DNA from 2 places in the Azohydromonas lata genome. Region 1 is predicted to be linked to the other one. Evidence: riboswitches for the same ligand, from Rfam matches in the RefSeq annotation. Region 1 holds a riboswitch; the other holds the start of a gene.
The links. A riboswitch is a leader RNA that binds a small molecule or an ion and turns the genes downstream of it on or off. The one in region 1 is predicted to bind thiamine pyrophosphate.
Positions count from the first base shown of each region.

Region 2: it holds a riboswitch for thiamine pyrophosphate, as region 1 does, so the genes downstream of both, thiC (phosphomethylpyrimidine synthase ThiC) here and SM757_RS26890 (TonB-dependent siderophore receptor) in region 1, are expected to answer to the same signal.

Region 1 covers NZ_JAXOJX010000062.1:13,879-27,811, reverse strand. Annotated here, with positions in the region: gene SM757_RS26900 (DMT family transporter) at 1-367, shown strand, start outside; gene SM757_RS26895 (hypothetical protein) at 390-935, opposite strand; gene SM757_RS26890 (TonB-dependent siderophore receptor) at 1,048-3,225, opposite strand; TPP riboswitch at 3,275-3,374, opposite strand; gene SM757_RS26885 (NAD(P)/FAD-dependent oxidoreductase) at 3,506-4,609, opposite strand; gene fdxA (ferredoxin FdxA) at 4,621-4,944, opposite strand; gene cobA (uroporphyrinogen-III C-methyltransferase) at 5,017-5,778, opposite strand; gene SM757_RS26870 (phosphoadenylyl-sulfate reductase) at 5,797-6,525, opposite strand; gene SM757_RS26865 (DUF934 domain-containing protein) at 6,533-7,039, opposite strand; gene SM757_RS26860 (nitrite/sulfite reductase) at 7,074-8,786, opposite strand; gene SM757_RS26855 (sulfite exporter TauE/SafE family protein) at 8,788-9,555, opposite strand; gene SM757_RS26850 (patatin-like phospholipase family protein) at 9,752-10,684, shown strand; gene SM757_RS26845 (phasin family protein) at 10,889-11,446, opposite strand; gene SM757_RS26840 (histone deacetylase family protein) at 11,642-12,604, shown strand; gene SM757_RS26835 (sodium:proton antiporter) at 12,718-13,933, shown strand, end outside.
Region 2 covers NZ_JAXOJX010000036.1:64,698-78,630, forward strand. Annotated here, with positions in the region: gene trpD (anthranilate phosphoribosyltransferase) at 1-491, opposite strand, end outside; gene ltaE (low-specificity L-threonine aldolase) at 527-1,591, opposite strand; gene SM757_RS20450 (anthranilate synthase component II) at 1,588-2,175, opposite strand; gene trpE (anthranilate synthase component I) at 2,187-3,662, opposite strand; gene gph (phosphoglycolate phosphatase) at 3,965-4,591, opposite strand; gene SM757_RS20465 (YsnF/AvaK domain-containing protein) at 4,851-6,275, opposite strand; gene SM757_RS20470 (DUF2382 domain-containing protein) at 6,352-6,774, opposite strand; gene SM757_RS20475 (bifunctional hydroxymethylpyrimidine kinase/phosphomethylpyrimidine kinase) at 6,893-8,482, opposite strand; gene SM757_RS20480 (thiazole synthase) at 8,479-9,309, opposite strand; gene thiS (sulfur carrier protein ThiS) at 9,359-9,580, opposite strand; gene SM757_RS20490 (FAD-dependent oxidoreductase) at 9,577-10,641, opposite strand; gene thiC (phosphomethylpyrimidine synthase ThiC) at 10,647-12,515, opposite strand; TPP riboswitch at 12,587-12,697, opposite strand; gene rpe (ribulose-phosphate 3-epimerase) at 12,786-13,469, opposite strand; gene SM757_RS35595 (hypothetical protein) at 13,488-13,715, shown strand.

The DNA of each region.
Region 1 (13,933 bases):
GTACCAGAAACGCTTCGTGAAGCCGTGCGACGTGCGCACGGCCAGCCTGGTGCAGTTGAGCGCGGCCTTGGCCGTGTCGCTGCCGCTGGCGCTGCTGGAGCCCACGGGCATGCAATGGCATCCGGAGCTGATAGGCGCACTGGCCTGGTCGGTGCTGGCGCTGACGCTGGGCGCCAGCTCGCTGCTGTACCTGCTGATCCAGCGCGGCGCGGCCACGCGCGTGACCAGCCTGATGTACCTGGTGCCGCCGTGCACCGCGCTCCTGGCTTGGCTGCTGTTCCGCGAGCCGCTTGGGCCCACGGTGCTGGCGGGCATGGCGCTCACGGCGCTGGGCGTGAGCCTGGTGGTGCGCGGCGCGGCGCGCTGAGGCGGCTGCGCCGCCGTCAGCCTCAGTGCCTGGGCTGCGAGATGCGGCCGTTGAGCGTCAGGAAGCCCTTGGCCGGCATGGTGCTGATGTCTTCGACGACTTCCAGCGTGCCGCTGCCCGTGGCGTAGGCGAAGCGGCCGGAACCCGAGGTGATGGTGAAGGTGCCGCTCATGACCAGTGGCCCGCCGTTCATGGGCTGGCTGGTGCCCTGGTAGCGGCCGATGAGCTGGTCGCCGCTGGCCGTGGTGATCATGAACTGGCGGCTGTTGAAGGCGTAGGGCGGCAGGAAGTAGGGGCTGGTGGAGACCACGCAGTCCTGCGCCGAGAAGCTGAAGACGCCGATGGCCGAGCCCAGGCCCGTGCCGGAGCTGGTGCCGGTGGCTGCGGCGCCGTAGGCCGGCGCCTCGCCCGCGCAGGGGTTGGTGGGCGTGGGGTCCAGCCACTCGGTGATGGTGGCCGTGGCCTTGAAGGGAATGGTCTTGGCGGCGTTGTCGGCCCAAGCCGATTGGGCCGAGCCGGCCAGGGCGGCGGCGCCCAGGGCGCAGGTCAGGGCGTGGCGAAAAGTCATGGTGATCCCTCGAAGAATGGTTTTGTAACGAAAACGGGTTATGCCCCGCCCTTGAGACGGGCGGTAGGCGCCTGGGCGGGGGATTGTGTTTTGGCTGCCGATGCGGCTCGGGTCAGAAGTCCGCCTGCAGCGACACGCGGAAGGTGCGCGGCGCCAACGGGTAGAGATAGACGTGGTTGCTCAGCGTGGGCGACTCGCGCCAGGCGCGGCGGTTGAAGACGTTGTCCACGCCGGCGCGCCAAGTCAGCGTCGTGCTGTCGGTGCGCTGCACGTAGCGCGCGCCCAGGTCCACGCGGGTCCAGCCGCCTATGCGCGGGCTGTCGTCGGTAGGCAGCACGGTGCGCTGGCCTTCGTGCACCAGCCAGCTCTGCAGGTTGAGTCCGGGCAGGGCGGCCACGTCGTGGCCGGCCATCAGGCGCAGGCTGAAGGCGGGGACGTTGGGCGGGCGGTTGCCGTCCAGGTCGTTGTCTTCGATGCGGGCGCGCAGCGCCATGGCGCTGGCCGCGAGCTGCCAAGCGCCCGCGCGCTGCTCGGCCGAGGCCTCCAGGCCGCGGTGGTGCTGGCGTCCTTTAATGGTGAAGCTGGTGCCGGTGTCGCGGGCGTAGGGCTGCTCGATGTCGAAAGCCGCCACGTTCCACTGCAAGCCCTGGCCGTTGTTGCCCTTGAAGCCCAGCTCGGCTTGTCGGCTGCGCTGGGCAGGCAGCACGTAGCCGGGGTTGGAGTAGGTTGGGACGAAAGGCACGGTGCGCGACTCGATGCCGTGGCCGAAGCTGGCGTAGGCCGTCAGGCCTTCGTTGACCGTGTGGCTGAAGGCCACCCAGGGGGTGTTGAAGCTTTGCTCGTAGGGTGGGAGCGCGCTGCCGTCGCTGCTGTGGCTGTCGCGCTGGATGCGGGTGTGGCGCAGGCCCAGCCAGAACTGGTTGCGCTCGTCCAAGCGCAGCTTGTCGCGCAGGTAGAACTCGGTGGTTTTTTCCTTGCGGCTGACGGTGTCGGTGGTCAGCTCCGGCTTGGGGTCGGCTTGCACGGAGCCGTCGTCCTGGCCGGAAAGGTCGAGGAAGTTGAAGGCTTGTTTGGGGATGCGGTTCTCGAATCGCGTGAACAGCACGCCAGCGGTCAGCGCATGCGTGAGGGTGCCGGTCTGAGTTTCGCCCTGAGCCTGCAGGTTCAGCGCGTCGCTGCGGCGGCGCTCGTTGTCGCTGCGGTAGTCGTAGAAGTCGAAGCTGCCGTTCGAGCAGTAGCGGTCGTAATGGTTTTCGGCGCTGCAACCGAAGGGGAAGGCCAGCCGGTCGTCAGTACGCAGGCGCTGCGTCATGGCGTGGGCGGAGAGCTTCCAATTGCCTTCGAGCCGCTGCGTCAGGCGCAGCGACGCCGTATTGGCGTCGAAGACCACGGGCTGCGACCAGCGCTGGTTGTTGAGGTTGGTGCGCGGATCGATGTCGTGGGCGTTGGGTACGGTATCGCCGCGCAGGCTGAAGCCCGGCACGCTGGGCTGCGACTGCCGGTTGTGCTCCACCTCGGCCTCCAGCAGCGTGTCGCGGGTGAGTTTCACGTCGCCGGCCAGGGCCAGGAGCTGGCGTTCGCCGTGCAGGTCGCGGGTTTGCGGGCGCAACCGCTCGGCGGCGGCGTTCAGGCGCAGGCCGTAGCGCTCGTCCTCGCCGAAGCGCTGCGACAGGTCCACCGCCGCGCCCACGGTGCCGTTTTCGCGCCAGCCCAGGGTGGCGCTGCGCACGGTGCGGTCCGGGCGCTTGACGGTGTAGTTCAGCAGGCCGCCCGGGGCGCTGGCGCCGGCCTGTATGCCGCTGGTGCCCTTGAACAATTCGACGCCGGCCTTGTTGTCCAGGGCGATAGCGGTCTCGCCGCTGATGGGCAGGCCGTCGCGGCGGTGGTTGAAGCGGGGGTCCAGCGCGTAGCCGCGCATGCTCACGTTGCCCCAGTAGCCCTCGGCGTTGTAGGCATCGGTGAGGCCGGCATCGAAGCGCACAAGGTCGGCTACCTGGCGCGCGCCGCCGTCCTGGAGCTGGCGTTCGCCGAGCACGCGGGCGCTGATGGGCGTGGACGACAGCGGCTGCTCGCCGAAGCCGCTGACGGCGGGCGCCGGGGTGCGGCCGGTGACGGTGATGGTGGTGGTCGTGGCCGGCGCCGTGTCTGCGGCAGCGGTTGCGGCATCAACCGCCGGGGCGGCGGGCACGGCGGCCTGCTGGGCCGCTGCCGGCAGCGACAGGGCGAGGGCGGCCGCGGCGGCCAGGGGGGCGGGCGCGAACAGGGCGCGCGGGTGGGTGCGGTGGGCCATGGCAGGTACTGCAGTGCCGCGACAGGTGAGCGCGGCTGCCGCGCAAGACGTGCGGCCACCGGTGCTTCCCTGCGCGAGGATGATCTCAATCAGGTTCAAGGGGACTCTCTCAGCCGGACACAGCGTGTCCGGCACCCCCAGCGGAAAGCGTGAATTATCCGCGCCCGCGCTCCAACGCCTGTGGCTTGGCGGCCACGTCCGGCCCCGCCCCCGATAAAGAAAAAGGCCCGCTGGGCGGGCCTTTCCTGGAGACGGGCGGGTCAGACCCGGCTCGGCGTGCTCAGTCGAACACCGGCGTTTCCACGCCCAGCACCTTGTGCAGCTTGGGGCTGGTGGTGGTGTACTGCAGGTGCACCTTCTTCTCGGGGAAGATGTAGGGAACGGCGCCGAAGGCGGCCAGCGCGGCTTCGTGGAAGCCCGACAGGATGAGCTTCTTCTTGCCGGGGTAGGTGTTGACGTCGCCGACGGCGAAGATGCCGGGCACGTTGGTCTGGAACTTCTCGGTGTCCACGACGATTTGCTTGCGCTCCAGGGCCAGGCCCCAGTCGGCGATGGGGCCGAGCTTGGGCGACAGGCCGAAGAAGACCAGCAGCATGTCCATGGGCACCACGCGGGTGACGCCGTCGCCGCCCGTGACCTTCACGCCGGTGAGGGTCTGCCCGTCAGCGCTGGTGTCGATGCCCGTGATCTGGCCGACGATGAACTGCATTTCGTACTCGTCGCACAGCTCCTTCATCTTGGCCACCGAGGCGGGCGCGGCGCGGAAGCCGTCGCGGCGGTGGATCAGGATGACGCTCTCGGCCTTGTTGGGGCCTTCCTGCGCGAAGTTCAGCGACCAGTCCAGCGCGGAGTCGCCGCCGCCCACGATCACCAGGTTCTTGCCGGCGAATTGGGCGGGGTTCTTGACGCGGTAGAAGACCTGCTTGTCGTTGAACGCGTCCAGGCCCTCGACCTTGAGCATGCGCGGCTGGAAGGAGCCCACGCCGCCGGCGATGAACACCGTCTTGGTCAGGAACTGCGTGCCCTTGCTCGTCTCGACGAAGAAGCGGCCGTCTTCCTGCTTTTCCACGCGGGTGACTTCCTGGCCCAGGTGGAAGGTCGCGCCGAAGGGCTCGATCTGCTTGAGCAGGTTGTCGGTGAGCTCCTTGCCGGTGCACATGGGCACGGCCGGGATGTCGTAGATGGGCTTGTCGGGATAGAGCTCGATGCACTGGCCGCCGGGGTAAGCCAGCGAGTCAATGATGTGGCACTTGATCTCCAGCAGGCCCAGCTCGAAGACCTGGAACAGGCCGCAGGGGCCGGCGCCGACGATGATGGCGTCGGTCTCGATCACGCCCTGCGCTTGCGCCGCCACGGCGGCTTCTTGGTTCACTTGCGATTCCATGGTCGTCTGGATTACTTCTTCAGTTCCGGCAGCTTGCCCGTGCGGTTCTTCCACTCCTCGGCATCAGGCAGCGCTTCCTTGCGCTTGGTGATGCTGGGCCATTTCTTGGACAGCTCGGCGTTCAGGGCGATGAACTGCTGCTGGTCGGCGGGCACGTCCTCTTCGGGGAGGATGGCGTTGACCGGGCACTCGGGGATGCAGACCGCGCAATCGATGCACTCGTCAGGATCGATCGTCAGAAAGTTGGGGCCTTCCCGGAAGCAGTCCACGGGGCAGACATCGACGCAGTCGGTGTACTTGCAGCGGATGCACGATTCGGTGACGACGTGGGTCATGACTTTTGAGTAGTGGGGTTGATCGCGTGGGGCCCAGTGGTCGGCCGTGGCGATAGACGAAAAACAGTGATTTTAAGCCCTGGGGGTTTCCACTGAAACCTGAGATACATCAAGCGGGCTCTCGGTCGTGGCCTCCGCGGCATCCAAAGTGCCGGCGCCGGCGCCCACGATGACCACCGTGGGCCGCCCCGCGTGCTGCGCGGCGGCTTCGCCCAGGGTCTGGACGCTGTGCAGGCTGGTGCGCTGCCCGGCGGTGCCGGCGGCCGAGACCACGCTCACGTGCTCGGTGGCCGGCCAGCCGGCGGCCAGCAGGCGGTGCGACAGCTCCGGCAGTGCGTGGCCGGCCATGTAGAACACTTCCGTGTCGGCGCTGCGGCTGGCGCGCAGCGTGCCCGCGCGCGTCATGGCCGTGCTCAGGCTCACGTTGCGCCCGCGTCCGCGGCGCGTGAGCGGGCGCTGCGTGGCGGCGGCGGCGGCCAGGGCCGCCGTGACGCCGGGGACGACCTCGCACTCGATGCCGGTGGCCTGCAGCGCCAGCAGCTCCTCTTCCAGCCGTCCAAAGATGCTGGGGTCGCCGCCCTTGAGCCGCGCCACGAGGGCGTGCTGTTGCGCCTGCTCCACCAGCAGCGCGTTGATGCGCGCCTGGCCCATGCTGTCGCGGTAGCCGCGCTTGCCCACGTCCAGCCACTGCGCGTGCGGTGCGAGCTCGCGCAGCGCCGGATCGGTGAGCGCGTCGAACAGCACCACCTGTGCCGCGGCCAGCCGTTGCGCGCCGCGCACGGTAATGAGGTCCGCCGCCCCGGGGCCGGCGCCGATGAAGACCACGCGGCCCATCTTGACTTCAGCTTTCCTTCAGGCCGGCAAGGCGCTTTGCTTGACGTGCAGGCCGCATTCCTTGGCCGACTCGTCCTCCCACCACCAGCGGCCGGCGCGGAAGGGCTCGCCCAACGAAATGGCGCGCGTGCAGGGCGCGCAGCCGATGCTGGGAAAGAACTGGTCGTGCAGCGCGTTGTAGGGCACGTCGTGCAGCTTGATGTAGTGCCACACGTCGCCCCAGGTCCAGTCGGCCAGCGGGTTGAACTTGATTCGACCCTTGTCGTCCTGGTCCTCGAAGGGCACCGCGCCGCGGTTGTCGGACTGCTCGCGGCGCATGCCGGTGACCCAGGCATCGCGGCTGGCCAGCATGCGCGACAGCGGCTCGAGCTTGCGCACGCCGCAGCAGCCCTTGCGCAGCGGCACGCTCTCGTACATGGCGCGCTCGCCGTTGCGGGCGACGAACTCGATGACCGCTTCCTGCACCGGGCGGTAGACCTCCACCTCGATGCCGTAGCGCGCCTTGATGAGCGGCAGCACGGCCAGCGTCTCGGCGTGGAGCACGCCGGTGTCCAGCGTGCCCAGGGCGATGGGCAACTGGTGGCGGGCGATGAGGTCCGTCAGGACCATGTCCTCGGCGCCGAGGCTGTTGGCCAGGACGACGCGGCCGGCAAAGCGCTCGGCGGCGTCGCGCAGCAGGTCCAGGGCGCGCGCGACCTTGTTGTCGAAGTCGGCGCTTGGGCGGGCGTTGAGTTCGATGGCGCTCATGGCGGTATCAGCTCCGTGAGTAAGGCTGCGGGTCGTGGCGGGCGAAGACCGGTTGCGGATGCACCGTGTCGCCCTGGTAGTGGCCGCCGAAGAAGCCCAGCGCGCGGCGCGCGGACTCCAGCTTCTGGTCGGCGCGCAGCACCACGGCGTCAAAGCCGGTGCGCTGCAGCAACTGCATCATGTCCACCAGCACTTCGCCGGTGGCGCGGATCTCGCCCTTGAAGCCGTAGCGCACGCGCAGCAGCCGGGCTTGCGAGTAGGCGCGGCCGTCCACCCACTTGGGGAACGTGAGCGCCACCAGCGACAGGCGGGGCAGGTCCTCGGCCAGGGCTTCGACGTCGGCGTCGTTGGGCAGCATCACGCCCACGGCCACGCCCTGCGGCCACTCGCCGCGCACGGCGTGCCACTGCTCCAGCGTCAGGAGCCGGTGCGGGGCGGGGCTGGGGTGCACCTGCGGGCCGTCCTCGCCGCTCACCTGCTGCCAGCGGTCCTGATGGGGGTCGATGAACTTCATGGCTTGAAACTCGTTTCTTCTGGGCAGGGGTCTATCAGGCGGGCTGCGCTTCGCGCACGGCGGTGGCGGTGCGCACGGCGTCGGCGGCGGTCTTGAATGGGGACAGCCCCACGCGGCGCACGGTGTCGACGAAGCGCTCGCCTTCGGCGCGCTCGGCGCGGTAGGTGTCGATGACGGCTTCGATGACGTCGGCCACCTCGTCGGCCGCGAAGGACGGGCCGATGACCTTGCCGGCCTGGGTCTTGCCCGACAGCGTGGAGCCGTCGGAGCCGCCCAGCGTGACCTGGTACCACTCGCTGCCGTCCTTGTCCACGCCGAGGATGCCGATGTGGCCGCTGTGGTGGTGGCCGCAGGAGTTGATGCAGCCGGACATGTGCAGGTCGATGTCGCCGATGTCCCAGAGCTCGTCGAGGTCCTGGAAGCGCTCGGTGATGGCCTCGGCGATGGGCAGCGAGCGTGCGTTGGCCAGGGCGCAGAAGTCGCCGCCCGGGCAGGCGATCATGTCGGTGAGCAGGCCGATGTTGGGCGAGGCGAAGCCCGCGTCCTTGGCGGCGTGCCACACGGCGTAGAGGTCGGCCTCGCGCACCCAGGGCAGCAGCAGGTTCTGGTCGTGCGTCACGCGCAGCTCGCCCAGCGAGTAGCGGTCGGCCATGGTGGCGGCCGCTTCCATCTGGTTCGAGGTGGCGTCGCCGGGGGGCAGGCCCAGGCGCTTGAGCGACAGCGTCACGGCGCGGTAGCCGCTGACCTTGTGGCCGTGCACGTTGCGCTCCAGCCAGCGGGTGAAGGCCTGCTGCTGGTCGCCGTGGCGCGCGGGCTGGAAGCCGCTGGGGGCGGGGCGCACGCCGGCGGGCAGCGTGAAGTGGGCCGAGACGCGCTCCAGCTCGCGCAGCGGGATCAGGTGCGCGGCGCCTTCGGCGTCGCTTTCCAGGATCTGGCGGAACTCGGCGTTGACGGCGTCGAAGAACTTCTGGCCTTCGGCCTTCACCAGGATCTTGATGCGGGCCTTGTAGAGGTTGTCACGGCGGCCGTAGCGGTTGTAGACGCGCACGATGGCCTCGATGTAGACGAGGATCTGCTGCCAGGGCACGAAGGCGTTGATCTCCACGCCCACCACCGGCGTGCGGCCCATGCCGCCGCCCACGAAGACCTTGAAGCCGACTTCGCCGGCCTCGTTCTTCACCAGGTGCAGGCCGATGTCATGCCACTGGATGGCGGCGCGGTCTTCGGCGGCGCCGGTGATGGCGATCTTGAACTTGCGCGGCAGGAAGGCGAACTCGGGGTGCAGCGTGCTCCACTGGCGCAGCACCTCGGCGTAGGGGCGCGGGTCCACGGCCTCGTCCGGGGCGATGCCGGCCAGCGCGTCGCTGGTGATGTTGCGGATGCAATTGCCGCTGGTCTGGATGCCGTGCATGTCCACTTCGGCCAGCAGCTCCATCACGTCGGCCGACTGGTGCAGCGGAATCCAGTTGTATTGCAGGTTCTGGCGCGTGGTGAAGTGGCCGTAGTCGCGGTCGTACTCGCGGGCGATGCGGGCGAGCTGGCGCAGCTGGCGGCTGCTCAATTCGCCGTAGGGCACGGCCACGCGCAGCATGGGGGCGTGGCGCTGGATGTACCAGCCGTTCTGAAGGCGCAGGGGGCGGAATTCGTCGTCGCCAAGCTCGCCGCGCAGGTTGCGCTCGAGCTGGTCGCGGAACTGCGCGGCGCGGGCGCGCACGAACTGGCGGTCGAAGTCGGTGTACTTGTACATGTCAGTTAATCACTTTCAGTCCGGCGGTCACCAGCGACACGCACAGCAGTGCGCGCACCAGTTTGTCGGGCAGGGCGCGGGTGAGCTTGGCGCCGAACCAGATGCCCGGCAGGGAGCCGACCAGCAGGCTGGCCAGCAGGCCCCACTCGACGTGTCCGAGCGAGGCGTGGCCTATGCCGGCCACCAGCGTCAACGGAACGGCGTGGGCGATGTCGGTGCCGACCAGCCGTTGCGTGGGGACGCGAGGATACAGGAGCAGGATCAGCGTCGCGCCTATGGCGCCGGCGCCGATGGAGCTCAGCGACACCAGCACGCCCAGCAGCGCGCCGGCGGCCACGGTGAGCGTGGGCTTGACGGTTTCGGGCAGCCACTTCTCCAGCTTCAGGCCCACCTGCAGCCACACCTTGCGGTAGGCCACGGTCACGGCCGTGAGCAGCAGCGCGATGCCCAGCGAGAAGGTCAGCGTGCTGGCCCAGCCCTTGGTGATGCCGGTAAAGTGCATCAGCACGATGGTGGCGATGGCCGCCGGCACGCTGCCGGTGAGCAGCCGCAGCAGGATTTGCTTGTCCACGTGGCCCATGCGCCAGTGCGCGAGCGAGCCGCCGGACTTGGTGATGGCGGCAAACCACAGGTCCGTGCCGATGGCCACGGCCGGGTTGAGCTTGAACACGCCGATGAGCAATGGCGTCATGAGCGAGCCGCCGCCCACGCCCGTGAGGCCGACGATCAGCCCCACGCCCAGGCCGCCCAACACCGCCACCAAGTCCATCCGTGTTTCCCGCTATTTGTTTGGATTGCGCGAAGTCAATACCTCACGCTGGGTCGTGACTGTAAGTTGCACTCTTATATTCAAGAACTACAGAAAAGTTCTTTGCTTATGGTCTGCATAAGCTAAGAAGCTTTCCAAGCTTGAGGCGTGACCGAGTGGACAAGGCGTTTGGCGGGGGTTTTCTAGAATGGACGCCATGTCGAACCGCCCCTTACTGCGGCGCCGGAGCCTGCTTTCCGTGCTGCCGCTGCTGGTGCTGGCCGCGTGCCAGACCGTGCCGCCCACCGTCTCAACGACCGTTTCCACGCCCGTGGTGCCTGTGCCGGTGCCCGTCAAGCCGGTGGTGCCGCGCGACCCGCCACGCATCGGCCTGGCGCTGGGCGGCGGCGCGGCGCGGGGCTTTGCGCACATCGGCGTGATCCAGGTGCTGGAGGAGGCGGGCATTAAGCCCAGCCTGGTGGTCGGTACTTCGGCGGGCAGCCTGGTGGCGGCGCTCTACGCCAGCGGGCTCAACGGGAAACAGTTGGGCGATCTGGCGGTGGCGATGGACGAATCCGCCATCACCGACTGGGCCTACCCGGGCCGCGGCCTGCTGCGCGGCGAGGCGCTGGCGCGCTACGTGCGCGATCACACGGGCGCCAAGGCGATAGAGCAGATGAAGCTGCCGCTGGGCATCGTCGCCACCGACCTGGACAGCGGCGCGCCCATCCTGTTCCAGCGCGGCGACACGGCCACCGCCGTGCGCGCCTCCAGCGCCGTGCCGGCCGTGTTCCAGCCCGTGCGCATAGGCAACCGCGAGTACGTGGACGGCGGGCTGGTGTCGCCCGTGCCGGTGCGCTTTGCGCGGCAGATGGGGGCGGAGCTGGTGGTCGCCGTGGACATCACCAGCCCGCCGGAAGGCCAGCCCACGGGCGACGCCATGCGCATGCTGCTGCAGACCTTTTCCATCATGGGCCGCAGCATCAACAGCTTCGAATTGAAGGACGCCGACCTCGTGCTGCGTCCCCGGCTGGACGGCGTGAGCAGCGCCGACTTCACCGCCCGCAAGCGCGCCATCCAGGCCGGCCGCGACGCCGCGCTGGCCTTGCTGCCGCAACTCAAGCAGCGGGTGGCGATGGCGAGCCAGTGACTCGCCTTGGGGGCGTTTTCGGGGCGTGTTTGGGCGTTTTCAGCGCCCCCAAAAAGAAACGCCCGGCGGGCGCCGGGCGGAAGGTACCCTGAAACCACTTTCCCCAGGTACCGAGGAGACAACCTTTCGCGGCGGCATCGAAACCGCCTCGTCAGCCGCACTGGCGTGCGGCCGCGTATTCAAGGTTGACCAAGCGGTGGATGCTCAGGCGGCGCGCTTGGTGGCCTTGGCGGCCACGGTCTGCGTGGCCTTCACGGCGTTGGTGGTCATGGCCTGGAAGTTGGACTCGGCCACTTCGGCGGCTTGCTTGGCAGCCTTTTGCACGCTTTCGTAGGCGTTGCTGGCGGCGGCCACGGCGGACTTCACCAGGGCCACGGCGTTCTCGGAGCCGGCCGGGGCGTTCTTGACGGCGGTGTCCACGAAGGCGGTGACGTTCTTCTGCACGTCGGCCAGCTGGGCTTCCACGACCTTGCTCACTTCGGCGTTGGTGGCGGCGGCGATGTCATAGACCTGGCGGCCGTAGGCCACGGCCTTCTCGGTGGCGGGCTGCAGCAGGCCGGCTTGCAGGGACAGCAGCTCTTGCGCGTCCTTCACCGACAGGGCGGCCTTGGCGTTGTCAGCGGCTTCGGCCAGCGCGGCCTTGGTCACTTGCAGGTTCAGTTCGACAACTTTTTCCACGCCTTCGAAAGCCTTGGCAGCCAGACCGAAGGCGGTCTCGACGTTGGCCTTTTGCGTAGCGATCAGTTGTTCGGTGTTCAGCATTTGCGGTCTCCGGTTTCAGGGGTGAAGAGGCTTTGAAAGCTTTTGCTGCAGTGCAGCATGAGTGCAAGTATAGGGGCGCCGCACAGGGGTGCAAGCATTTTTTGCTGCACCGCAGCAAGGATCATGGCTTTTTCGCCACGCGGGGCTTGCCGGCCCCAGAGGTGGCAGGGCAGGCACGCTGGCCACAATGGCCGCATGCAAGCTTTCTATGCCGACCAGTTCGTCCTGCCCCTGCCTGAGGGGCACCGCTTCCCGATGGCCAAGTACGCGATGCTGCGCGAGCGCCTGCTCGGCGAGCCCGGCATCCGGCTGGCACCCGCTCCCGCCGCGAGCGACGGCGAGCTGGCCCTGGCCCACGAGCCGCGCTACGTGACGGCCGTGGCCGAGGGCTCGCTCGGCCCGGCCGAGCAGCGCGAGATCGGCTTTCCGTGGTCGCCGGCCATGGCCGAGCGGGCGCGGCGCTCGGTGGGCGCCACCATCGCCGCGGCGCGCGCCGCGCTGCGCGAGGGCGTGGCCGCCAACTTGGCCGGCGGCACCCACCACGCCTACGCGCACAAGGGCAGCGGCTACTGCGTGTTCAACGACGTGGCCGTCGCGGCGCGGCTCATGCAGGCCGAAACCTTCAGGCGCGAGCGCCGCCCGCTTCGCGTTGCCGTGATCGACCTCGACGTGCACCAGGGCAACGGCACGGCGGCCATCTTCCGCGGCGACGACTCGGTGTTCACGCTGTCCCTGCACGGCGCCCGCAATTTCCCCTTCCGCAAGGAAGCCAGCGACCTGGACGTGGAGCTGGAAGACGGCACCACCGACGAGCCTTATCTCGCCGCGCTGGAGCAGGCGCTGGAAGCGCTTTGGGCCCCCCACGGCCCACAAGCCCCCGGCCTGGCTTTTTATCTGGCCGGCGCCGACCCCCACGAGAACGACAGGCTGGGCCGCCTGAAACTCACGGCCGAAGGCATGGCCGAGCGCGACCGCCGCGTGCTGCAGGCCTGCCGCGAGCGCGGCGTGCCCGTGGCGCTGAGCATGGCCGGCGGCTACGGCAAGGACCTGGCGCGCATGGTGGACGTGCAGTTCCGAACCCTGCAACTGGCCCAGCAAAGCTGGGCGGCGTGGCAGCGGCAGGGCTGGTGGACGGGGCAGGGCTCCACGGCGGCCTGAGCGCGGCACGCCGCGCAAGGCCGCTGGGAGCGGTTGTCGGACGTCCCTAGAATCCCGCCTCCCCAGCCGACCTCGGCCGCTCCCGCGCAGGGCGCGGCCCAAAGCAGTTCCGGATGTCCATCTCCCTCGTCCCCACCGCCCGGCGGGCCGCCTGCGCCGCGTCCCTGTTCCTGCCGCTGCTGGCGCGCGCTTCTGAAATCGACGGCGCCGGCCTCTCCGCCTGGTGGGCGCTGCCCTTCGCGGGGATGCTGCTGTCCATCGCGCTGCTGCCGCTGCTCATCCCGCACGTGTGGCACCACCACTTCGGCAAGATCGCGCTGGGTTGGGCGCTGGCCTTCATCGCGCCCTTTGCCGCGGTGTTCGGCCTGGGCGCGGCGGGCGCCGCCTTCATGCACACGCTGCTGGGCGAATACCTGCCGTTCGTCATCCTGCTGACGGCGCTGTTCACCACCGCGGGCGGCATCTACGTGCGCGGCAACCTGCACGGCAGCCCGTCCACCAACTGCACGCTCATGGCCGTGGGGGCGGTGCTGGCCAGCGTGATGGGCACCACGGGCGCCTCCATGCTCATGGTCCGCCCGCTCATACGCGCCAACGACAACCGCAAGCACACGGCGCACGTGGTGGTGTTCTTCATCTTCATCGTCAGCAACGCCGGCGGCTCGCTCACGCCGCTGGGCGACCCGCCGCTGTTCCTCGGCTTCCTCCAAGGCGTCGAGTTCGGCTGGACGTTCAAGCACCTGCTGCCCGAGACGCTGTTCCTGGTGGGGGCGCTGCTGGCGATCTTTTTCGTGCTGGATGGCTGGTACTACCGCCGCGAAGGCGTGCTGCCGCAGGACCCGACGCCGGACACGCAAAAGCTCGGCCTGCTGGGCGGCATCAACCTCCTGCTGCTCGGCGCCGTGGTGGCGCTGGTGCTCATGAGCGGCCTGTGGAAGCCCGGCCTCGCCTGGGACGTGGCCGGCACCGAGGTGGAGTTGCAGTCGCTGGTGCGCGACCTGGGGCTGATCGCCGTCACCGTGCTCTCCATGGTGCTCACTCCCGCCACGGCGCGCCTGGCGAACCAGTTCTCCTGGGCGCCCATGCAGGAAGTCGCCAAGCTCTTCGCGGCGATCTTTTTGACCATGCTGCCCGTGCTGGCCATGCTCAAGGCCGGGGCGGCGGGGCCGTTCTCGGCGGTGGTGAATGCCGTGACCGGCCCGGACGGGCAGCCGCTGCCCTGGGCCTACTTCTGGTTCAGCGGGCTGCTCAGCAGCTTCCTGGACAACGCGCCCACTTATTTGGTGTTCTTCAACCTGGCCGGCGGCGACCCGCAGGTGCTCATGACCG
Region 2 (13,933 bases), on a different contig from region 1:
TTCATGGCCGGGTGGTGGTTCGGCGCGAACATGAAGCCGATGCCGACCTGCTCGATGCAGCGCGAGATCTGCGCCGGCGCCAGGTCCAGACGCACGCCCAGGGCTTCGAGCACGTCGGCGCTGCCGCTCTTGCTGGAGACGCTGCGACCGCCGTGCTTGGAGACCCGGCCGCCCGCCGCCGCGACCACGAACATGGTGCAGGTGGAGATGTTGAAGGTGTGCGCCCCGTCGCCGCCCGTGCCCACGATGTCCACCAGGTGCTCGCGGTTGGCCACCGGCACCTTGGTGGAGAACTCGCGCATCACCTGCGCCGCGGCGGTGATCTCGCCAATGGTTTCCTTCTTCACGCGCAGGCCGGTGAGCAGCGCGGCCATCATGGGCGCGCTCATCTCGCCGCTCATGATGCGGCGCATGAGGGCCAGCATCTCGTCGTGGAAGATCTCGCGGTGCTCGATGACGCGGGTCAGCGCCTCGGTGTCGGTGATGGGCATGGGCCAGCCTCCAGGAAGTCAGTTGTTGTGTGCCGTCAGGTGCGTTCGCAGAACTCGCGCGCGGCGGCAATTGCGCGGTCCACGCCGGCCGCGTCCACGTCGAGGTGGGTGACGAAGCGCAGGCCGATCAGCCCCGTGGCCAGCACGCCGCGCGAGCGCAGGTGCTCCAGCAGCGCCTCGCCGCGGCCGCCTTCCACGTCCACGAACACGATGTTGGTCTGCGGCATCTTCACCCGCAGCCCCGGCAGGCCGGAGAGCCCGTGCGCCAGCCGCGCGGCCAGGGCGTGGTCGTCGGCCAGCCGCTCCACGTGGTGGGTGAGCGCGTGGTCCACCGCCGCGGCCAGCACGCCGACCTGCCGCATGCCGCCGCCCACCATCTTGCGCACGCGCCGCGCGCGCTTGATCAGCTCCCGCGAGCCCACCAGCATGGAGCCCACCGGCGCACCGAGGCCCTTGCTGAAGCAGACGGAGACCGAGTCGAAGTGCCGCGCCAGCTCCCGCGGCGCCACGCCGGAGGCCACCGCCGCGTTGAAGAAGCGCGCGCCGTCCAGGTGCGTGGACAGGCCGCGCCCGTGCGCCAGCGCCGTGGCCTCTTCGACGAAGGCCGCCGGCAGCACGTTGCCGTTCCAGGTGTTTTCCAGACACAGCAGGCGGCTGCGCGCGAAGTGCTCGTCGTCGGGCTTGATGGCCGCGGCGATGTCGGCGACCAGCAGCGTGCCGTCGGCCTGCTGCGGCAGCGGCTGGGGCTGAATGCCGCCCAACACCGCCCCGCCGCCGCCCTCGTAGCGGTAGCAGTGCGCCAGGTTGCCGGCGATGTACTCGTCGCCCCGGCCGCAGTGCGACAGCAGCGCGCACAGGTTGCTCTGCGTGCCGCTGGCCATGAAGAGCGCCTCCTCCTTGCCCAGCAGCGCCGCCACGCGCGCCTGCAGCGCGTTGACCGTGGGGTCGTCGCCGAACACGTCGTCGCCCACGGTCGCCGCGGCCATGGCCGCGCGCATGGGGGCCGTGGGGCGGGTGACGGTGTCGCTGCGCAGGTCCACCACGTCCGGTGCGCCCACCGGCGCCGCAGCCTGCGCGCTGCCGTAGCTGACGGTGCTCATGCGCGGCTCATCTCGATGAAGTTGCGCAGCATGGCGTGGCCATGCTCGGAGAGGATGGATTCCGGGTGGAACTGCACCCCTTCCAGCGGCGCGCGCGTGCCGGCGAGGTCGCGGTGGCGCACGCCCATGATCTCGCCGTCGTCGGTCTGGGAGGTGACGAGCAGTTCCGCCGGCAGGGTCTCGCGCTCGATGGCCAGCGAGTGGTAGCGCACCACGTCGAAGTCCTGCGGCAGCCCGGCGTAGACGCCCGCCTGGTCGGTGTGGATGGTGCTCACCTTGCCGTGCATCTGCACCTTGGCGCGGATGATGTTGCCGCCCAGCGCCGCCCCAATGCTCTGGTGCCCCAGGCACACGCCCAGGATGGGCAGCTTGCCCGCGAAGTGCCTGATGGAGGGCACGCAGATGCCCGCCTCGTTGGGCGAGCACGGCCCGGGCGACAGGATGAGCTGGTCGGGTTTCAGCTCATTGATGCCTTCCAGCGTGATCTCGTCATTGCGGAACACGCGCACTTCCTCGCCCAACTCGCCGAAGTACTGCACGAGGTTGAAGGTGAAGGAGTCGTAGTTGTCGATCATCAGCAGCATGGCGGTCTCCCTCAGAAGCCTTCTTCAACGAGCTCGGCGGCGCGCAGCACGGCCCGCGCCTTGACCTCGGTTTCCTTCCATTCCAGCTCAGGCACCGAGTCGGCCACCACGCCGGCGGCGGCCTGCACGTACAGCACCTGGTCCTTGACGATGCCGGTGCGGATGGCGATGGCCACGTCCATGTCGCCCGCGAAGCTCAGGTAGCCGCAGGCGCCGCCGTAGATGCCACGCTGCACGGGCTCCAGCTCGTCGATGATTTCCATGGCGCGGATCTTGGGCGCGCCCGAGAGCGTGCCCGCCGGGAAGGTGGCGCGCAGCACGTCCAGGTTGTTGGTGCCCGGCTTCAGCAGCCCTTCCACGTTGGAGACGATGTGCATCACGTGCGAGTAGCGCTCCACGGCAAAGGCTTCCGTCACCTTGACGCTGCCGGTCTTGGCGATGCGGCCGATGTCGTTGCGCGCCAGGTCGATGAGCATGAGGTGCTCGGCGCGCTCCTTGGGGTCGGCCAGCAGCTCCTTCTCGTTGGCGGCGTCCTTCTCCGGCGTGGCGCCGCGCGGCCGGGTGCCGGCCAGCGGGCGGATCGTCACCTTCTCGCCCTCGGCCACGTGCTCGTGGCGCACCAGGATTTCAGGCGACGAGCCCACGATCTGGAAGTCGCCCAAGTCGTAGAAGTACATGTAGGGCGACGGGTTGAGCGAGCGCAGCGCGCGGTACAGCGACAGCGGGCTTTCCGTATAGCGCTTCTTCAGGCGCTGGCCCAGGACGACCTGCATGCAGTCGCCCGCGGCGATGTACTCCTTGCAGCGCAGCACGGCGGCCTCGAAGTCGGCCTTGGCGAACTCGCGCTCCACCGCGTGCGACTGCCCGCGCTTCACCGAGGGGGCGCTGACGCTGTAGCGCAGTTGGTCCGCCAGCTCGGTCAGCCGCTTCTTGGCGCGGAAGAACGCTTCCGGCTGCGACGGGTCGGCCCACACGATGAGGTACAGCCGCCCCGACAGGTTGTCGATCACGGCGATCTCTTCGGTCTGCAGCAGCAGGATGTCGGGCGTGCCGATGCCGCCCTCCTTCACCGTGCGCGCGAGCTTGGACTCCATGAAGCGCACGGCGTCGTAGCCGAAGTAGCCCGCCAGCCCGCCGCAAAAGCGCGGCAGGCCCGGGCGCAGCGCCGGCTTGAAGCGCTGCTGGTAGGCGGCGATGAAGTCCAGCGGGTTGCCTTCATGCGTCTCGACGACCTGGCCGTCGGTGACGATTTCGGTCTTCTGCCCCGTGGCGCGCAGCAGCGTGCGGGCGGGCAGGCCGATGAAGGAGTAGCGGCCGAAGCGCTCGCCGCCGACGACCGATTCCAGCAGGAAGCTGTGCGGACGGCCTCCGGCAAGTTTCAGGTACAGCGACAGCGGCGTTTCGAGATCAGCAAAAGCTTCCGCGATGAGCGGAATGCGGTTGAAACCTTCGGCGGCGAGGCTCTTGAATTCGAGTTCAGTGATCACGGTGCGGGCCCTCCAGGCCCGGCGGGCGCCCGCGGCGGGCGGCCCGTAAGGTCGGTGGTTCAGGGCCGCCTGCGGTGTCTAGGCGAAGGCGGCCGGCTGGGGCAGGCGCCATGGGCGCGTCATCACGACGCACCCGGCGGCAAAGTCAGGAAGAGACGGACCAGCGTCGCCAGGGCCAGGCTCCCCGGTCGAACGACCCCTTCGTGAATTTGCGCGCCAAAAACATGATTGCTCCAGTCTAGCAGGCGCGCGCAGCGCAAGCCTGACTGGCGGGGTTGGGCGGGGTTGAAGCCCCCGCCGGATCAGGGTTTCAGGAGGAGCGCGGAGAGGTCCAGCGCGTCCAGCCGGTCCACGTGCGCGTGGGCGCGCACCGCGCGCACCGGCTGGCCGTGGTTGTAGCCGTAGCTCACCAGCGCCAGCACGCAGCCCGCGGCGTGGGCGGCCTCGGCGTCGTTGCTGGAGTCGCCCACCATGAGCGTGCGCGCCGGCTGCGTGCCCAGGGCTTCGCAGGTCTTGAGCAGCGGCAGCGGGTCCGGCTTCTTGGCCGCGAAGGCGTCGCCGCCGAAGACCAGCGAGAAGAACCCGTCCAGCCCCTTGGCCGCCAGCAGCGGGCGGGCGAAGGCGCCGGGCTTGTTGGTCAGGCAGGCCAGCTTCAAGCCCGCTGCCTGCAATTGCCGCAAACCCTCCACCACCCCGGGATAAACCTCGGCATGGCGGCCGTTGATGGCCAGGTAGTGGTGCTGGTAGCGCTCGAAGGCGTCATGGAAGCGCTCCGGCGCGCCGCCCGCGTGGGCCAGGGTGCGGCGGATGAGGTGTTCCGAGCCCTTGCCAATCGTCTGCTCGACGAAGCCGCGCTCCACCGCGGGCAGGGCCAGGTCGGCCAGCATGAGGTTCAGGGCGACGACGAAGTCGCCCAGCGTGTCCACCATGGTCCCGTCGAGGTCGATGATGGCGGCGTCCAAACGCAAAGAGGTCACGGCAAGAGTCCAGGGCTGCTGCAAACGGGGCGCAATGTAGCCGTTCGCTGCTTGCCGCTTGGCCGCAAAGGCCTTGGGCTGCGGCCTGTTGTTCCAACCCGAGGACCAACGAAAAGCCCGGCGCGAAGGCCGGGCTGCAGGCATCGAAAGCCTGGAAAAGGCCCGGGCGCCCCACTGGGCAACCCGGCGCCTTCCTTGAGACGCGGCGCGCTTACGACGTCACGCGGTCCCAACCGCGGCGCACCGCGGCCTTCATGCGTTCCCACGTCCCGCCGGGATAGCGCGTCTCGTAGTCGCGGCGGATGTCGGGCTCGATGGCGCTCCAGTCGCGGCCCGCGTAGCGCGGGTCGTCGCGCAGGCCGTAGCCGTAGCGGTAGGCGGGCTCGTAGTCCTCGTAGCGGCCGCCCAGGCTGCTGTAGTTGGTCTGCCAGTCGCGGCGGTAGTAGCCGTCATCGAAAGCGGAGAGCTGGCGCGGCGCCGTGCTGTCCGGCGTCACCGCGTCCTTGGTGCGCTCCCAGCCGCGGCGCACGGCGGACTTCATGCGGTCCCAGGTGCCGCCGGGATAACGCGTGTCCCAGTCGCTGCGCGCGGTGGTCTCGATGTCGTCCCAGTTGCGGTCGGCGTAGCGCGGGTCGCTGCGCAGCGAGTGGCCGTAGCGGTAGGCGGGCTCGTAGTCGTCGTAGGTACCGCCGGCCGCGGCGTAGTTGCTCTGCCAGTCGTTGCGGTAGTAGTCGCTGTCGAAGGCGCTCGTGGCCGTGCTGCCCGGGATGTGCTCGACCTCCACTTCCGTGCTGCGCAGCGTGTCGCGCACCTGCTCCGTGCGCTGCTCCACCGTCTTGCCCACACGCACCTCTTCCACCACGCGCGCGGTCTTCTGCACCACGGCCTGCTCGGCGGTTTCCACCACTTCGATGGTGCGGTCCTTCAGGTCAGCCAAGTCCGCGGCCGTGGCCGGGCGGTCCACCGGGCGGCGTTCCACCTGCGCATGCTCCTCGCGCAGTTGCACCGTCTCGTTGACCGGCGTTTCCACCGTGCGGGCGTACACGCGCACGCCGCCCGTGCTCACCGCGCGCTTGCCGACCTGCAGGTCCTCGCGCACCACGGGGATCACGTCCTCGGTGTCGCCCGCGGCGCGCAGGCTGGTGGTGCCGGTGGCGGTCGTCCCGCGGGTGCGCAGGTCGTCGTCCAGCGTGGTGTTGAGCGAGGAGGCTGCCGTGCTGGGCGTGGAGAGGCTGTCGTCGCTCCAGCCCTCGGTGCGCCAGGACTCGACGCGCTCGTCGATGTCCACCGCGCCCGCGCTCTGCAGCGCGTCGCGCACCTCGTCCAGGCGCATGTCGTCCTCCACGTCCACCTTCACCACGGCGGCGCCGCGGCGCATGGCTTCGGCGTAGTGGCCCACCTCGCGCTCGTCATCGGGGCCGAACAGGTCGGCGAAGAAATTGCGCACCCGGCCCATCACGCCGGTTTCGTGGTGCGTGGTGGCCGGCGTGCTGCTGAGCGAGCTGTCGGCCACGGCGCTGTCGGTGCCGTGCGTGACGTGCACGCAGGCCGGGTCGATGCCGGTGTTGGCCAGGGCTTGCGCTGCGCGCTGGGCCTCGGCATCCGAATCGAATACGCCAACGACGGTCTGTCTCATTTTCGGACTCCTTTTATCTCTCTCAAAGCGGGCCGGGCCCGCGGACGGTTGCAGCAGGGGTTGCGCTGAGCCTGGGTCAGCCGTGGTCGACCTCGGCCCAAGAGCCGTCGGCCTGGCGGCGCTCCACCACCGCACGCTGTCGCCGCAACAACACCTCCTGGGTGTGCGGCGTGCTCGTGCGCTGGCGGTGCAGGCGGATTTCCTCCTTGAGGACCAGGCGGCGCTCGATCACTTCTTCGTAGACCGGCACCACCAGAACCTCGCCCTCGTGCCACGGCTCGCGCGGCTGCGCGACCGGCACGCCCATGGGCACGCGTTCCACGACCACGCTCTCCTGCACCAGCGGCTGCTCCAGCAGCTCACCGTGCTCTTCCGTGAGCACGCGCACGCGCAGCGCGCCGACCTCCTCGGTCCGCGTTCCGACGTGCAGCTCTTCCCGCACCACCGGCAAGGTCACCGGCAGCTCGGGATCGGGAGAAGAGGGATTTGAAGGGCTCATCGCAACACCAGCTTTGGGAGCCCATATCCGGCAAGCCCTGTGCCCAGGGGTGGTCCTGGGCGGGCTTGGAGACGTCCGGGTAGCGGCCGGGTGAGGCCCACCCGGCCGCCGCTTCGCTTCAGCCCTCGCGCGCGAGGCTTGCGTGCGGCAACGCGGGCGGCGACAGCGGCGCGGCCTCCCGGCCCTGCCTGATCGCCCCTTCCAGCCCCGGCACCGCGCGCGCGGGCTCGGCGCCCAGCACGCGCACGGCGCACAGGCCGTCGGCCCCGCAGCGCGCGGCCACTTCGAACTGCGCGGCTTCCAGCATCCCGCCGATGGCCACCACGGGCGCGGGCGCCATGGCACACCACCAGGCCAGGTTGTCCAGACCCTGCGGGCGCCAGGGCATGGCCTTGGTCAGCGTGGGCCACACCGGGCCGCAGGCCAGGTAGCGGGGCGACAGCGTCGCGGCCCGGCACAGCTCCCACAGGCTGTGCGTGCTGATGCCCAGGCGCAACCCGCTGGCCCGCAGCGCGCGCCGGCCCTCGTCGCCCAGCGCTGATAAATCTTCCTGGCCCAGGTGCACGCCCTCGGCGCCCAGCTCGCGCGCGAGCTGCCAGTGGTCGTTGACGAAGAGCTCCGCCCCCGCCTCCCGGCAGGCGGCGATGGTGTCGCGCATCTCGTCGGCCAGCCACGCCTGCCAGGCCGCGTCCGGCGCGGCCGGGGTCTTGATGCGCAACTGCAGCGTGCGCACGCCCGCGTCCAGCGTGCGGCGCGCCAGCGCGGCGCTGTCCACGATGCCGTAGAGGTCCAGGCGCCGCGGCGCGTCAGCGGCCGCCGCCAAGGCGCCAAACTCCGCCGCCTCGCCCCAGCTCAAGCGCGGCAGCAGCGAGCGGTCCAGGCCGAAACCAGGTTGCGCCCGCACCGGCCCGGCGCCCTGCCCGGCCGCCGCGCCGTGGCGCAGCGCCTGCGTGGTGGCCATCTTGGCCAGCACCGCGGCGTCGGCCTCCACGAAACCCAGCGCCAGCGCACAGGCCAGCGCCGTGGCGAAGCTGCAGCCCGTGCCGTGGGTGTGGCGAGTGCTCAACCGGGGCAGCGCCAGCCAGCCCTGGGCGTTGGGCGTGGCAAGCCAGTCCAGGGCCAGCGCGCCGTCCTGCAGGCTGTCGCCGCCGGTGATGCAGACGCTGCGCACGTTGAAACCGTCCCGCAGCGCGCGCCCAAGCGCGGGCGCCGCGGCGGCGGCCTGGTCGTCGCCGTCGCCCAGCAGCGCGACGGCCTCGCGCCGGTTGGGCGTGAGGGCCGTGGCGCGCGGCAGCAGCAGCTCGCGGTAGGCGCGCAGCGTGGCCGCGTCGGCGAAGCCCGCGCCCGTGCTGGAGCGCAGCACCGGGTCCACCACCAGCGCGACGGGGCCGCGCGCGCGCAGCCGGTCCACCCAGCGCGCCACCACCTCCACCTGGGCCGCGCCGCCCAGCAGCCCGGTCTTGATGGCGGCCGGCGGCATGTCGCCTTCCAGCGCCAGCAACTGGGCCTCGATCAGCTCGGCCGGCAGCGGCTCCACCCTTGTGACCGCCACCGAGCTTTGCGCCGTGACACAGGCCACCACCGGGCAGAGGTGCAGGCCGAACGCGTCGGCCATGCGCTGGTCGGCGGTTAAACCCGCGCCGCCGCCGCTGTCGCTGCCGGCGATGCTCCAGACGACGGGACGCGCCGGGGATGCGTCCGCGCTCATCCCAGCAGCACCGGCTCGCTGCCCACGGGGGTGCTGGGCACGGCGAAGTCCTGCTTGGCCATCACGCCGGCCCGCCAGGCGTCGCGCCCGGCCTGCACCGCGTCGCGGAAGGCGCCGGCCATACGCACGGGGTCGCGCGCCTGGGCCACGGCGGAGTTCAGCAGCACGGCGTCGAAACCCAGCTCCAGGGCCTGCGCGGCGTGCGAGGGCGCGCCTATGCCGGCATCGACGATCAAGACGGCGTCCGGCAGCCGCTCGCGCAGCGTGCGCAGCGCAAAGGGGTTCAGCAGGCCCTGCCCCGAGCCTATGGGCGCTCCCCAGGGCATGAGCACCGCGCAGCCGGCGTCCAACAGCCGGCGGCAGAGCACGAGGTCGTCCGTGCAGTAGGGGAAGACCGTGAAGCCTTCCTTCACCAGCTCGGTGGCGGCCGAGAGCAGCTCGAAGGGGTCGGGCTGCAGCGTGTGGTCGTCACCCGTGACTTCCAGCTTGACCCAGGGCGTGCCGTAGACCTCGCGCGCCATGTGAGAGAGCTGCACCGCCTCGCGCGCGCTGCGGCAGCCGGCGGTGTTGGGCAGCAGCCGCGCGCCGTTGGCGCGCATGGCCTGCTGCAGCAGTTGGATGAAGCCGTTGTCGCCCGCGGCGTGCAGCGTGCGCTTGAGGCCCACCGTCACCACCTGCGTGCGCGAGGCGCGCAGCGCGTCGTGCAGCACCTGCGGCGAGGGGTAGCCCGCGCTGCCCAGGAAGAAGCGGCTTTGCAGCACCGCGTCGCCTATGCGCAGCGCGTCGCCGTCGGGGGTCGGAGAGGAAGTGGCGTCGTGGGAAAACATGACGACTCCTGGCGTGCAGGGAAAGTAAACGGCGGCCGGCCGGGAAGGCTCAGCCGCCGACGATGGGTTTGAACAGCAGCACCGCGTCGCCGCTTTGCAGCGGCCGTTCGCGCTGGGTGCGCGGGACGAACCGGCCGTTGAGCGCCGTGCCCACGCCCTCCGGCGCGTGACCGAGTTGCGCGATCAACTCGGCCAGCGTGCAGGGGGCGACGTGGTGCGGGGCGCCGTCGAGCTGGATCTCGATGCGGGAGGTGGTGGCCTCGCTGCTCATGCCGCGGCCTCCAGCGCCGGCACCGGCAGGCAAGCCGCCGCCAGCGCGTCCTCCACCAGCGCGGGCGCGAGCAGCCAGCCGTGGCGGAACAGGCCGTTGACGCGCAGCAGCCCACCGCTGGCCTCGATGCGCGCCTCGTTGTCCGGCAGCGCCGGGCGCAGGTTGCGGTCCAGCCGCTCGATGCGCGCCTCGGCCAGTGCGGGCATCACGCTGTGGGCGGCGCTCATCAGCTCCACGGCGCTCTTGAGCGAGACGGGCGAGCGGTCCTCGCTCTCCACTTCGCTGGCGCCCAGGATGAGCAAATCCGCCGTGCGCGGGACGAGGTAGACGCGGTGGCGCGGATGCAGCAGCCGCACCGGGCGCGTGAGCCCGTGCGCGGGCAGCCGCAGCCATACCGTCTCGCCACGCACGCCGCGCACCGGCAGCGCCGGCCGCGCGCCGGCACCGCGCACGTCGATGGCGAGGTCGAAGGTTTCGACCTCGCCCCCCTCCAGCGCGATGCGGCCGCTGGACACGTCCGCCGCGCGCCGCTGCCAGCGCCACTCGGCGCCGCGCGCCTGCCGGTGCAACTGCTCCAGCATGGCGACGCTGTCCACCTGGCCCTCGTCCGGCAGCAGCCAGGCGTGGGAGGCCTGCAGCGCCGGCTCCAGCTCGGCCAGGCTGCCGGAGGGCAGCGCCTTCGGCGTGGGAAAGCCCGGCGGGGCGATCTCCAGCCGCGAGAGCACGCGCTGCGCGCTGCCCAGGTCGCTGCGGTGCGCCAGCATCAGGCTGCCGCGGCGGCGCACGAGGGACGGCGCGTCCAGCGCCTGCGCCACACCCTGCCACAGGCCGATGGCGCGCCAGCCCTGGGCGGCCGTGGCCGGCGTGGCGTTGTCCAGCTCGGCCAGCGGGCTGAGCATGCCCGCGGCGGTGAAGCCGGCGGCCTGCGTGCCGTCGAAGCTGGGCGCCGGGCCCTCGGCCGGGTCGAACACCGTCACGCGGTGTCCGGCCCGCGAGAGCCGCCACGCCAGCAGCCGGCCCAGCAGCCCCGCCCCGGCAATGCCGATGGAAAGAGCCGCCATGGCCGTCACCCCTTCGCGATGGGGATGTAGAGCTCGCCGCCCGCGGCCTTGAACTCCGCCGACTTCTGCGCCATGCCCGCGTCGGCCTGCTGCTGCGCCGCCGCGTAGTCGCGCACTTCCTGCGTGATCTTCATGGAGCAGAACTTCGGCCCGCACATGCTGCAGAAGTGCGCCACCTTGGAGGCGTCCTTGGGCAGCGTCTCGTCGTGGAATTCGCGCGCGGTGTCCGGGTCCAGGCCGAGGTTGAACTGGTCGGTCCAGCGGAATTCGAAGCGGGCCTTGGAGATGGCGTCGTCGCGGGCGCGGGCGGCCGGATGGCCCTTGGCCACGTCCGCGGCATGCGCGGCGATCTTGTAGGCGATGATCCCCTGCTTGACATCCTCGCGGTCCGGCAGGCCCAGGTGCTCCTTGGGCGTGACGTAGCACAGCATGGCCGTGCCCATCCAGCCGATCATCGCGGCGCCAATGGCCGAGGCGATGTGGTCGTAGCCCGGGGCGATGTCGATGGTCAGCGGGCCCAGCGTGTAGAACGGCGCCTCGTGGCAGTGCTTGAGCTGCTCGTCCATGTTGGCCTGGATCATGTGCATGGGCACATGGCCGGGGCCTTCGATCATGGTCTGCACGTCGTGCTTCCAGGCGATCTGCGTGAGCTCGCCCAAGGTGCGCAGCTCGGCGAACTGGGCCTCGTCGTTGGCGTCCGAGGCGCAGCCCGGGCGCAGGCCGTCGCCCAGCGAGAAGGCCACGTCGTAGGCCTTCATGATTTCGCAGATGTCCTCGAAGTGCTCGTACAGGAAGCTCTCGCGGTGGTGGGCGATGCACCACTTGGCCATGATGGAGCCGCCGCGCGAGACGATGCCCGTGCGCCGGTTCACCGTCATGGGGACGAAGGGCAGCCGCACGCCGGCGTGGATGGTGAAGTAGTCCACGCCCTGCTCGGCCTGCTCGATCAGCGTGTCGCGGAAGATCTCCCAGGTCAGGTCCTCGGCGATGCCGCCCACCTTCTCCAGCGCCTGGTAGATGGGCACCGTGCCGATGGGCACGGGCGAGTTGCGCAGGATCCAGTCGCGCGTGGTGTGGATGTCCCGCCCGGTGGAGAGGTCCATCACGTTGTCCGCGCCCCAGCGGATGGCCCACACCAGCTTGTCCACTTCCTCCTCGATGCTGGAGGTCACGGCCGAGTTGCCGATGTTGGCGTTGATCTTCACGCGGAAGTTGCGGCCGATGGCCATCGGCTCCACCTCGGGGTGGTTGATGTTGGCCGGGATGATGGCGCGGCCGCGGGCCACCTCGTCGCGGACGAACTCCGGCGTGATCAGGTCCGGGATGTGAGCGCCCATGGGGTTGCCGCGGCGGCGGCGCTCGCGCTCGGCGTCCGTGAGGTACTCGGCCATCCACTCGCGGCGGCCGTTCTCGCGGAGGGCCACGTACTCCATCTCCGGCGTGACGATGCCGCGGCGCGCGTAGTGCATCTGCGAGACGTTGGCGCCGGCCTTGGCGCGGCGCGGCTGGCGCTGCAGCCCGGCGGCCTGCTCGCGGATGGCGGCGATGTGCTCGCCGTCGCGGGCCTTGCCGCCGTCGTCCATGGCCTGGCGCTGGCGCCCGGCATAGACCTCGCTGTCGCCGCGCTCTGCGATCCAGCCCGCGCGCACGCTGGGCAGGCCGCGGCGCACGTCGATGTCGGCCTCGGGGTCGGTGTAGGGGCCGGAGGTGTCGTAGACGGATACCAGCTCGCCGTTGGTGAGCTGGATGTCGCGCTGGGGCACGCGCAGGTCAGGCCGCGAGCCCGTGACGTAGGCCTTGCGGGAGGCCGGCAGCGGCTCGCGCGTGAGGCCCAGGCGCTGGGCCAGGCCGGGCAGGTCGTGGGGTGCGTTCATCGGGACTCCTTCGCAAGTGGGTGCTCCGAAGGTCGTCCCGGGGCCCGGCCAGCCACCTTGGGCAGGACGGACAACAGGAGGAGGGCTCTTCTTCCGCCGGTACTAACCGGTTCAAGTTCGCGGGTTTGGCTGAATTCACCATCTCAGCAAGGCCAACAGGCCCTGCACCCCGGAGCGGGTCGCAGTGTCACCGCGCCGCGTGAGGCGCGTCAAGCGGAAATTTCAAGTGCCTGCGGCCCGGCTGCGCCTCCTCGTTGCGCGCGCACGCAGTCAGCGGGCGAGCTGCGCGCGCATGGCGTCGATCACGTCCTTGTAGGAGGGCTGGCCGAAGATGGCGCTGCCGGCCACGAAGGTGTCGGCACCGGCATCGGCCACGCGGCGGATGTTGTCCACCTTGATGCCGCCGTCCACTTCCAGCCGGATGTCGCGCCCGCTGGCGTCGATCACCTTGCGCAGCTTCTCCACCTTGCGCAGCGCGCTGTCGATGAAGCTCTGGCCGCCGAAGCCCGGGTTCACGCTCATCACCAGCACCAGGTCCACCTTGTCGATGACCCACTCCAGCACGTCGATGGGCGTGGCCGGGTTGAACACCAGCCCGGCCTGGCAGCCCTCGGCCTTGATGAGCTGCAGCGTGCGGTCCACGTGGGCGCTGGCGTCGGGGTGGAAGCTCACCAGGTCGGCGCCGGAGCGGGCGAAGGCCTGCGCCAGGGCGTCCACGGGCTGGACCATGAGGTGCACGTCGATGGGCACGCGCTGGCCTTCAGGCGTGACGGCGTGCGGGCGCAGCGCCTGGCACACCATGGGGCCGAACGTCAGGTTGGGCACGTAATGGTTGTCCATCACGTCGAAGTGAATCCAGTCGGCGCCCGCGGCGATCACGTTGCGCACCTCCTCGCCCAAGCGTGCGAAGTCGGCGGACAGGATGGAGGGAGCGATGCGGAAAGTGGTGGACATGGCGGCGGCGCAGACGGGGTGAAACGGGGGCGGAATTCTAGGGCGCGGCCTCTGGCCGTCAGCTGGGATGACGGCCAGCGCCATGGCCAGGGACGCTTCGCCTGGGCCGACGGCCAGGTGTACGAAGGCGAATGGGTGCAGGACCGCGCCCAGGGCCGCGGCAAGATGAAATTCGCCAACGGCGAAGCGGCAGCCCGCCGTCGGCCGCCTGCTTTGAGCGCCGCGGAAAACGGCCTTGCGGACTGAATCGGCAGCCGCAAAGCCGCACCTCAGTGCTCTTGAATGCCGGCTTGACGGTTCGGGGAGCGCTGCGAGCGAGCCACCGCCTGTGCCCGCCCGCTTTAATCCCCAACGCTGGGCAAGCAAGCCGCCGCATTCCCTGGATCACGCCCCCTCATTCGAGCGGCACAAACCCGCATAGGCCCTTCAGAGCGTAGCTTTCAGGCAACACCCACTGATTCAGG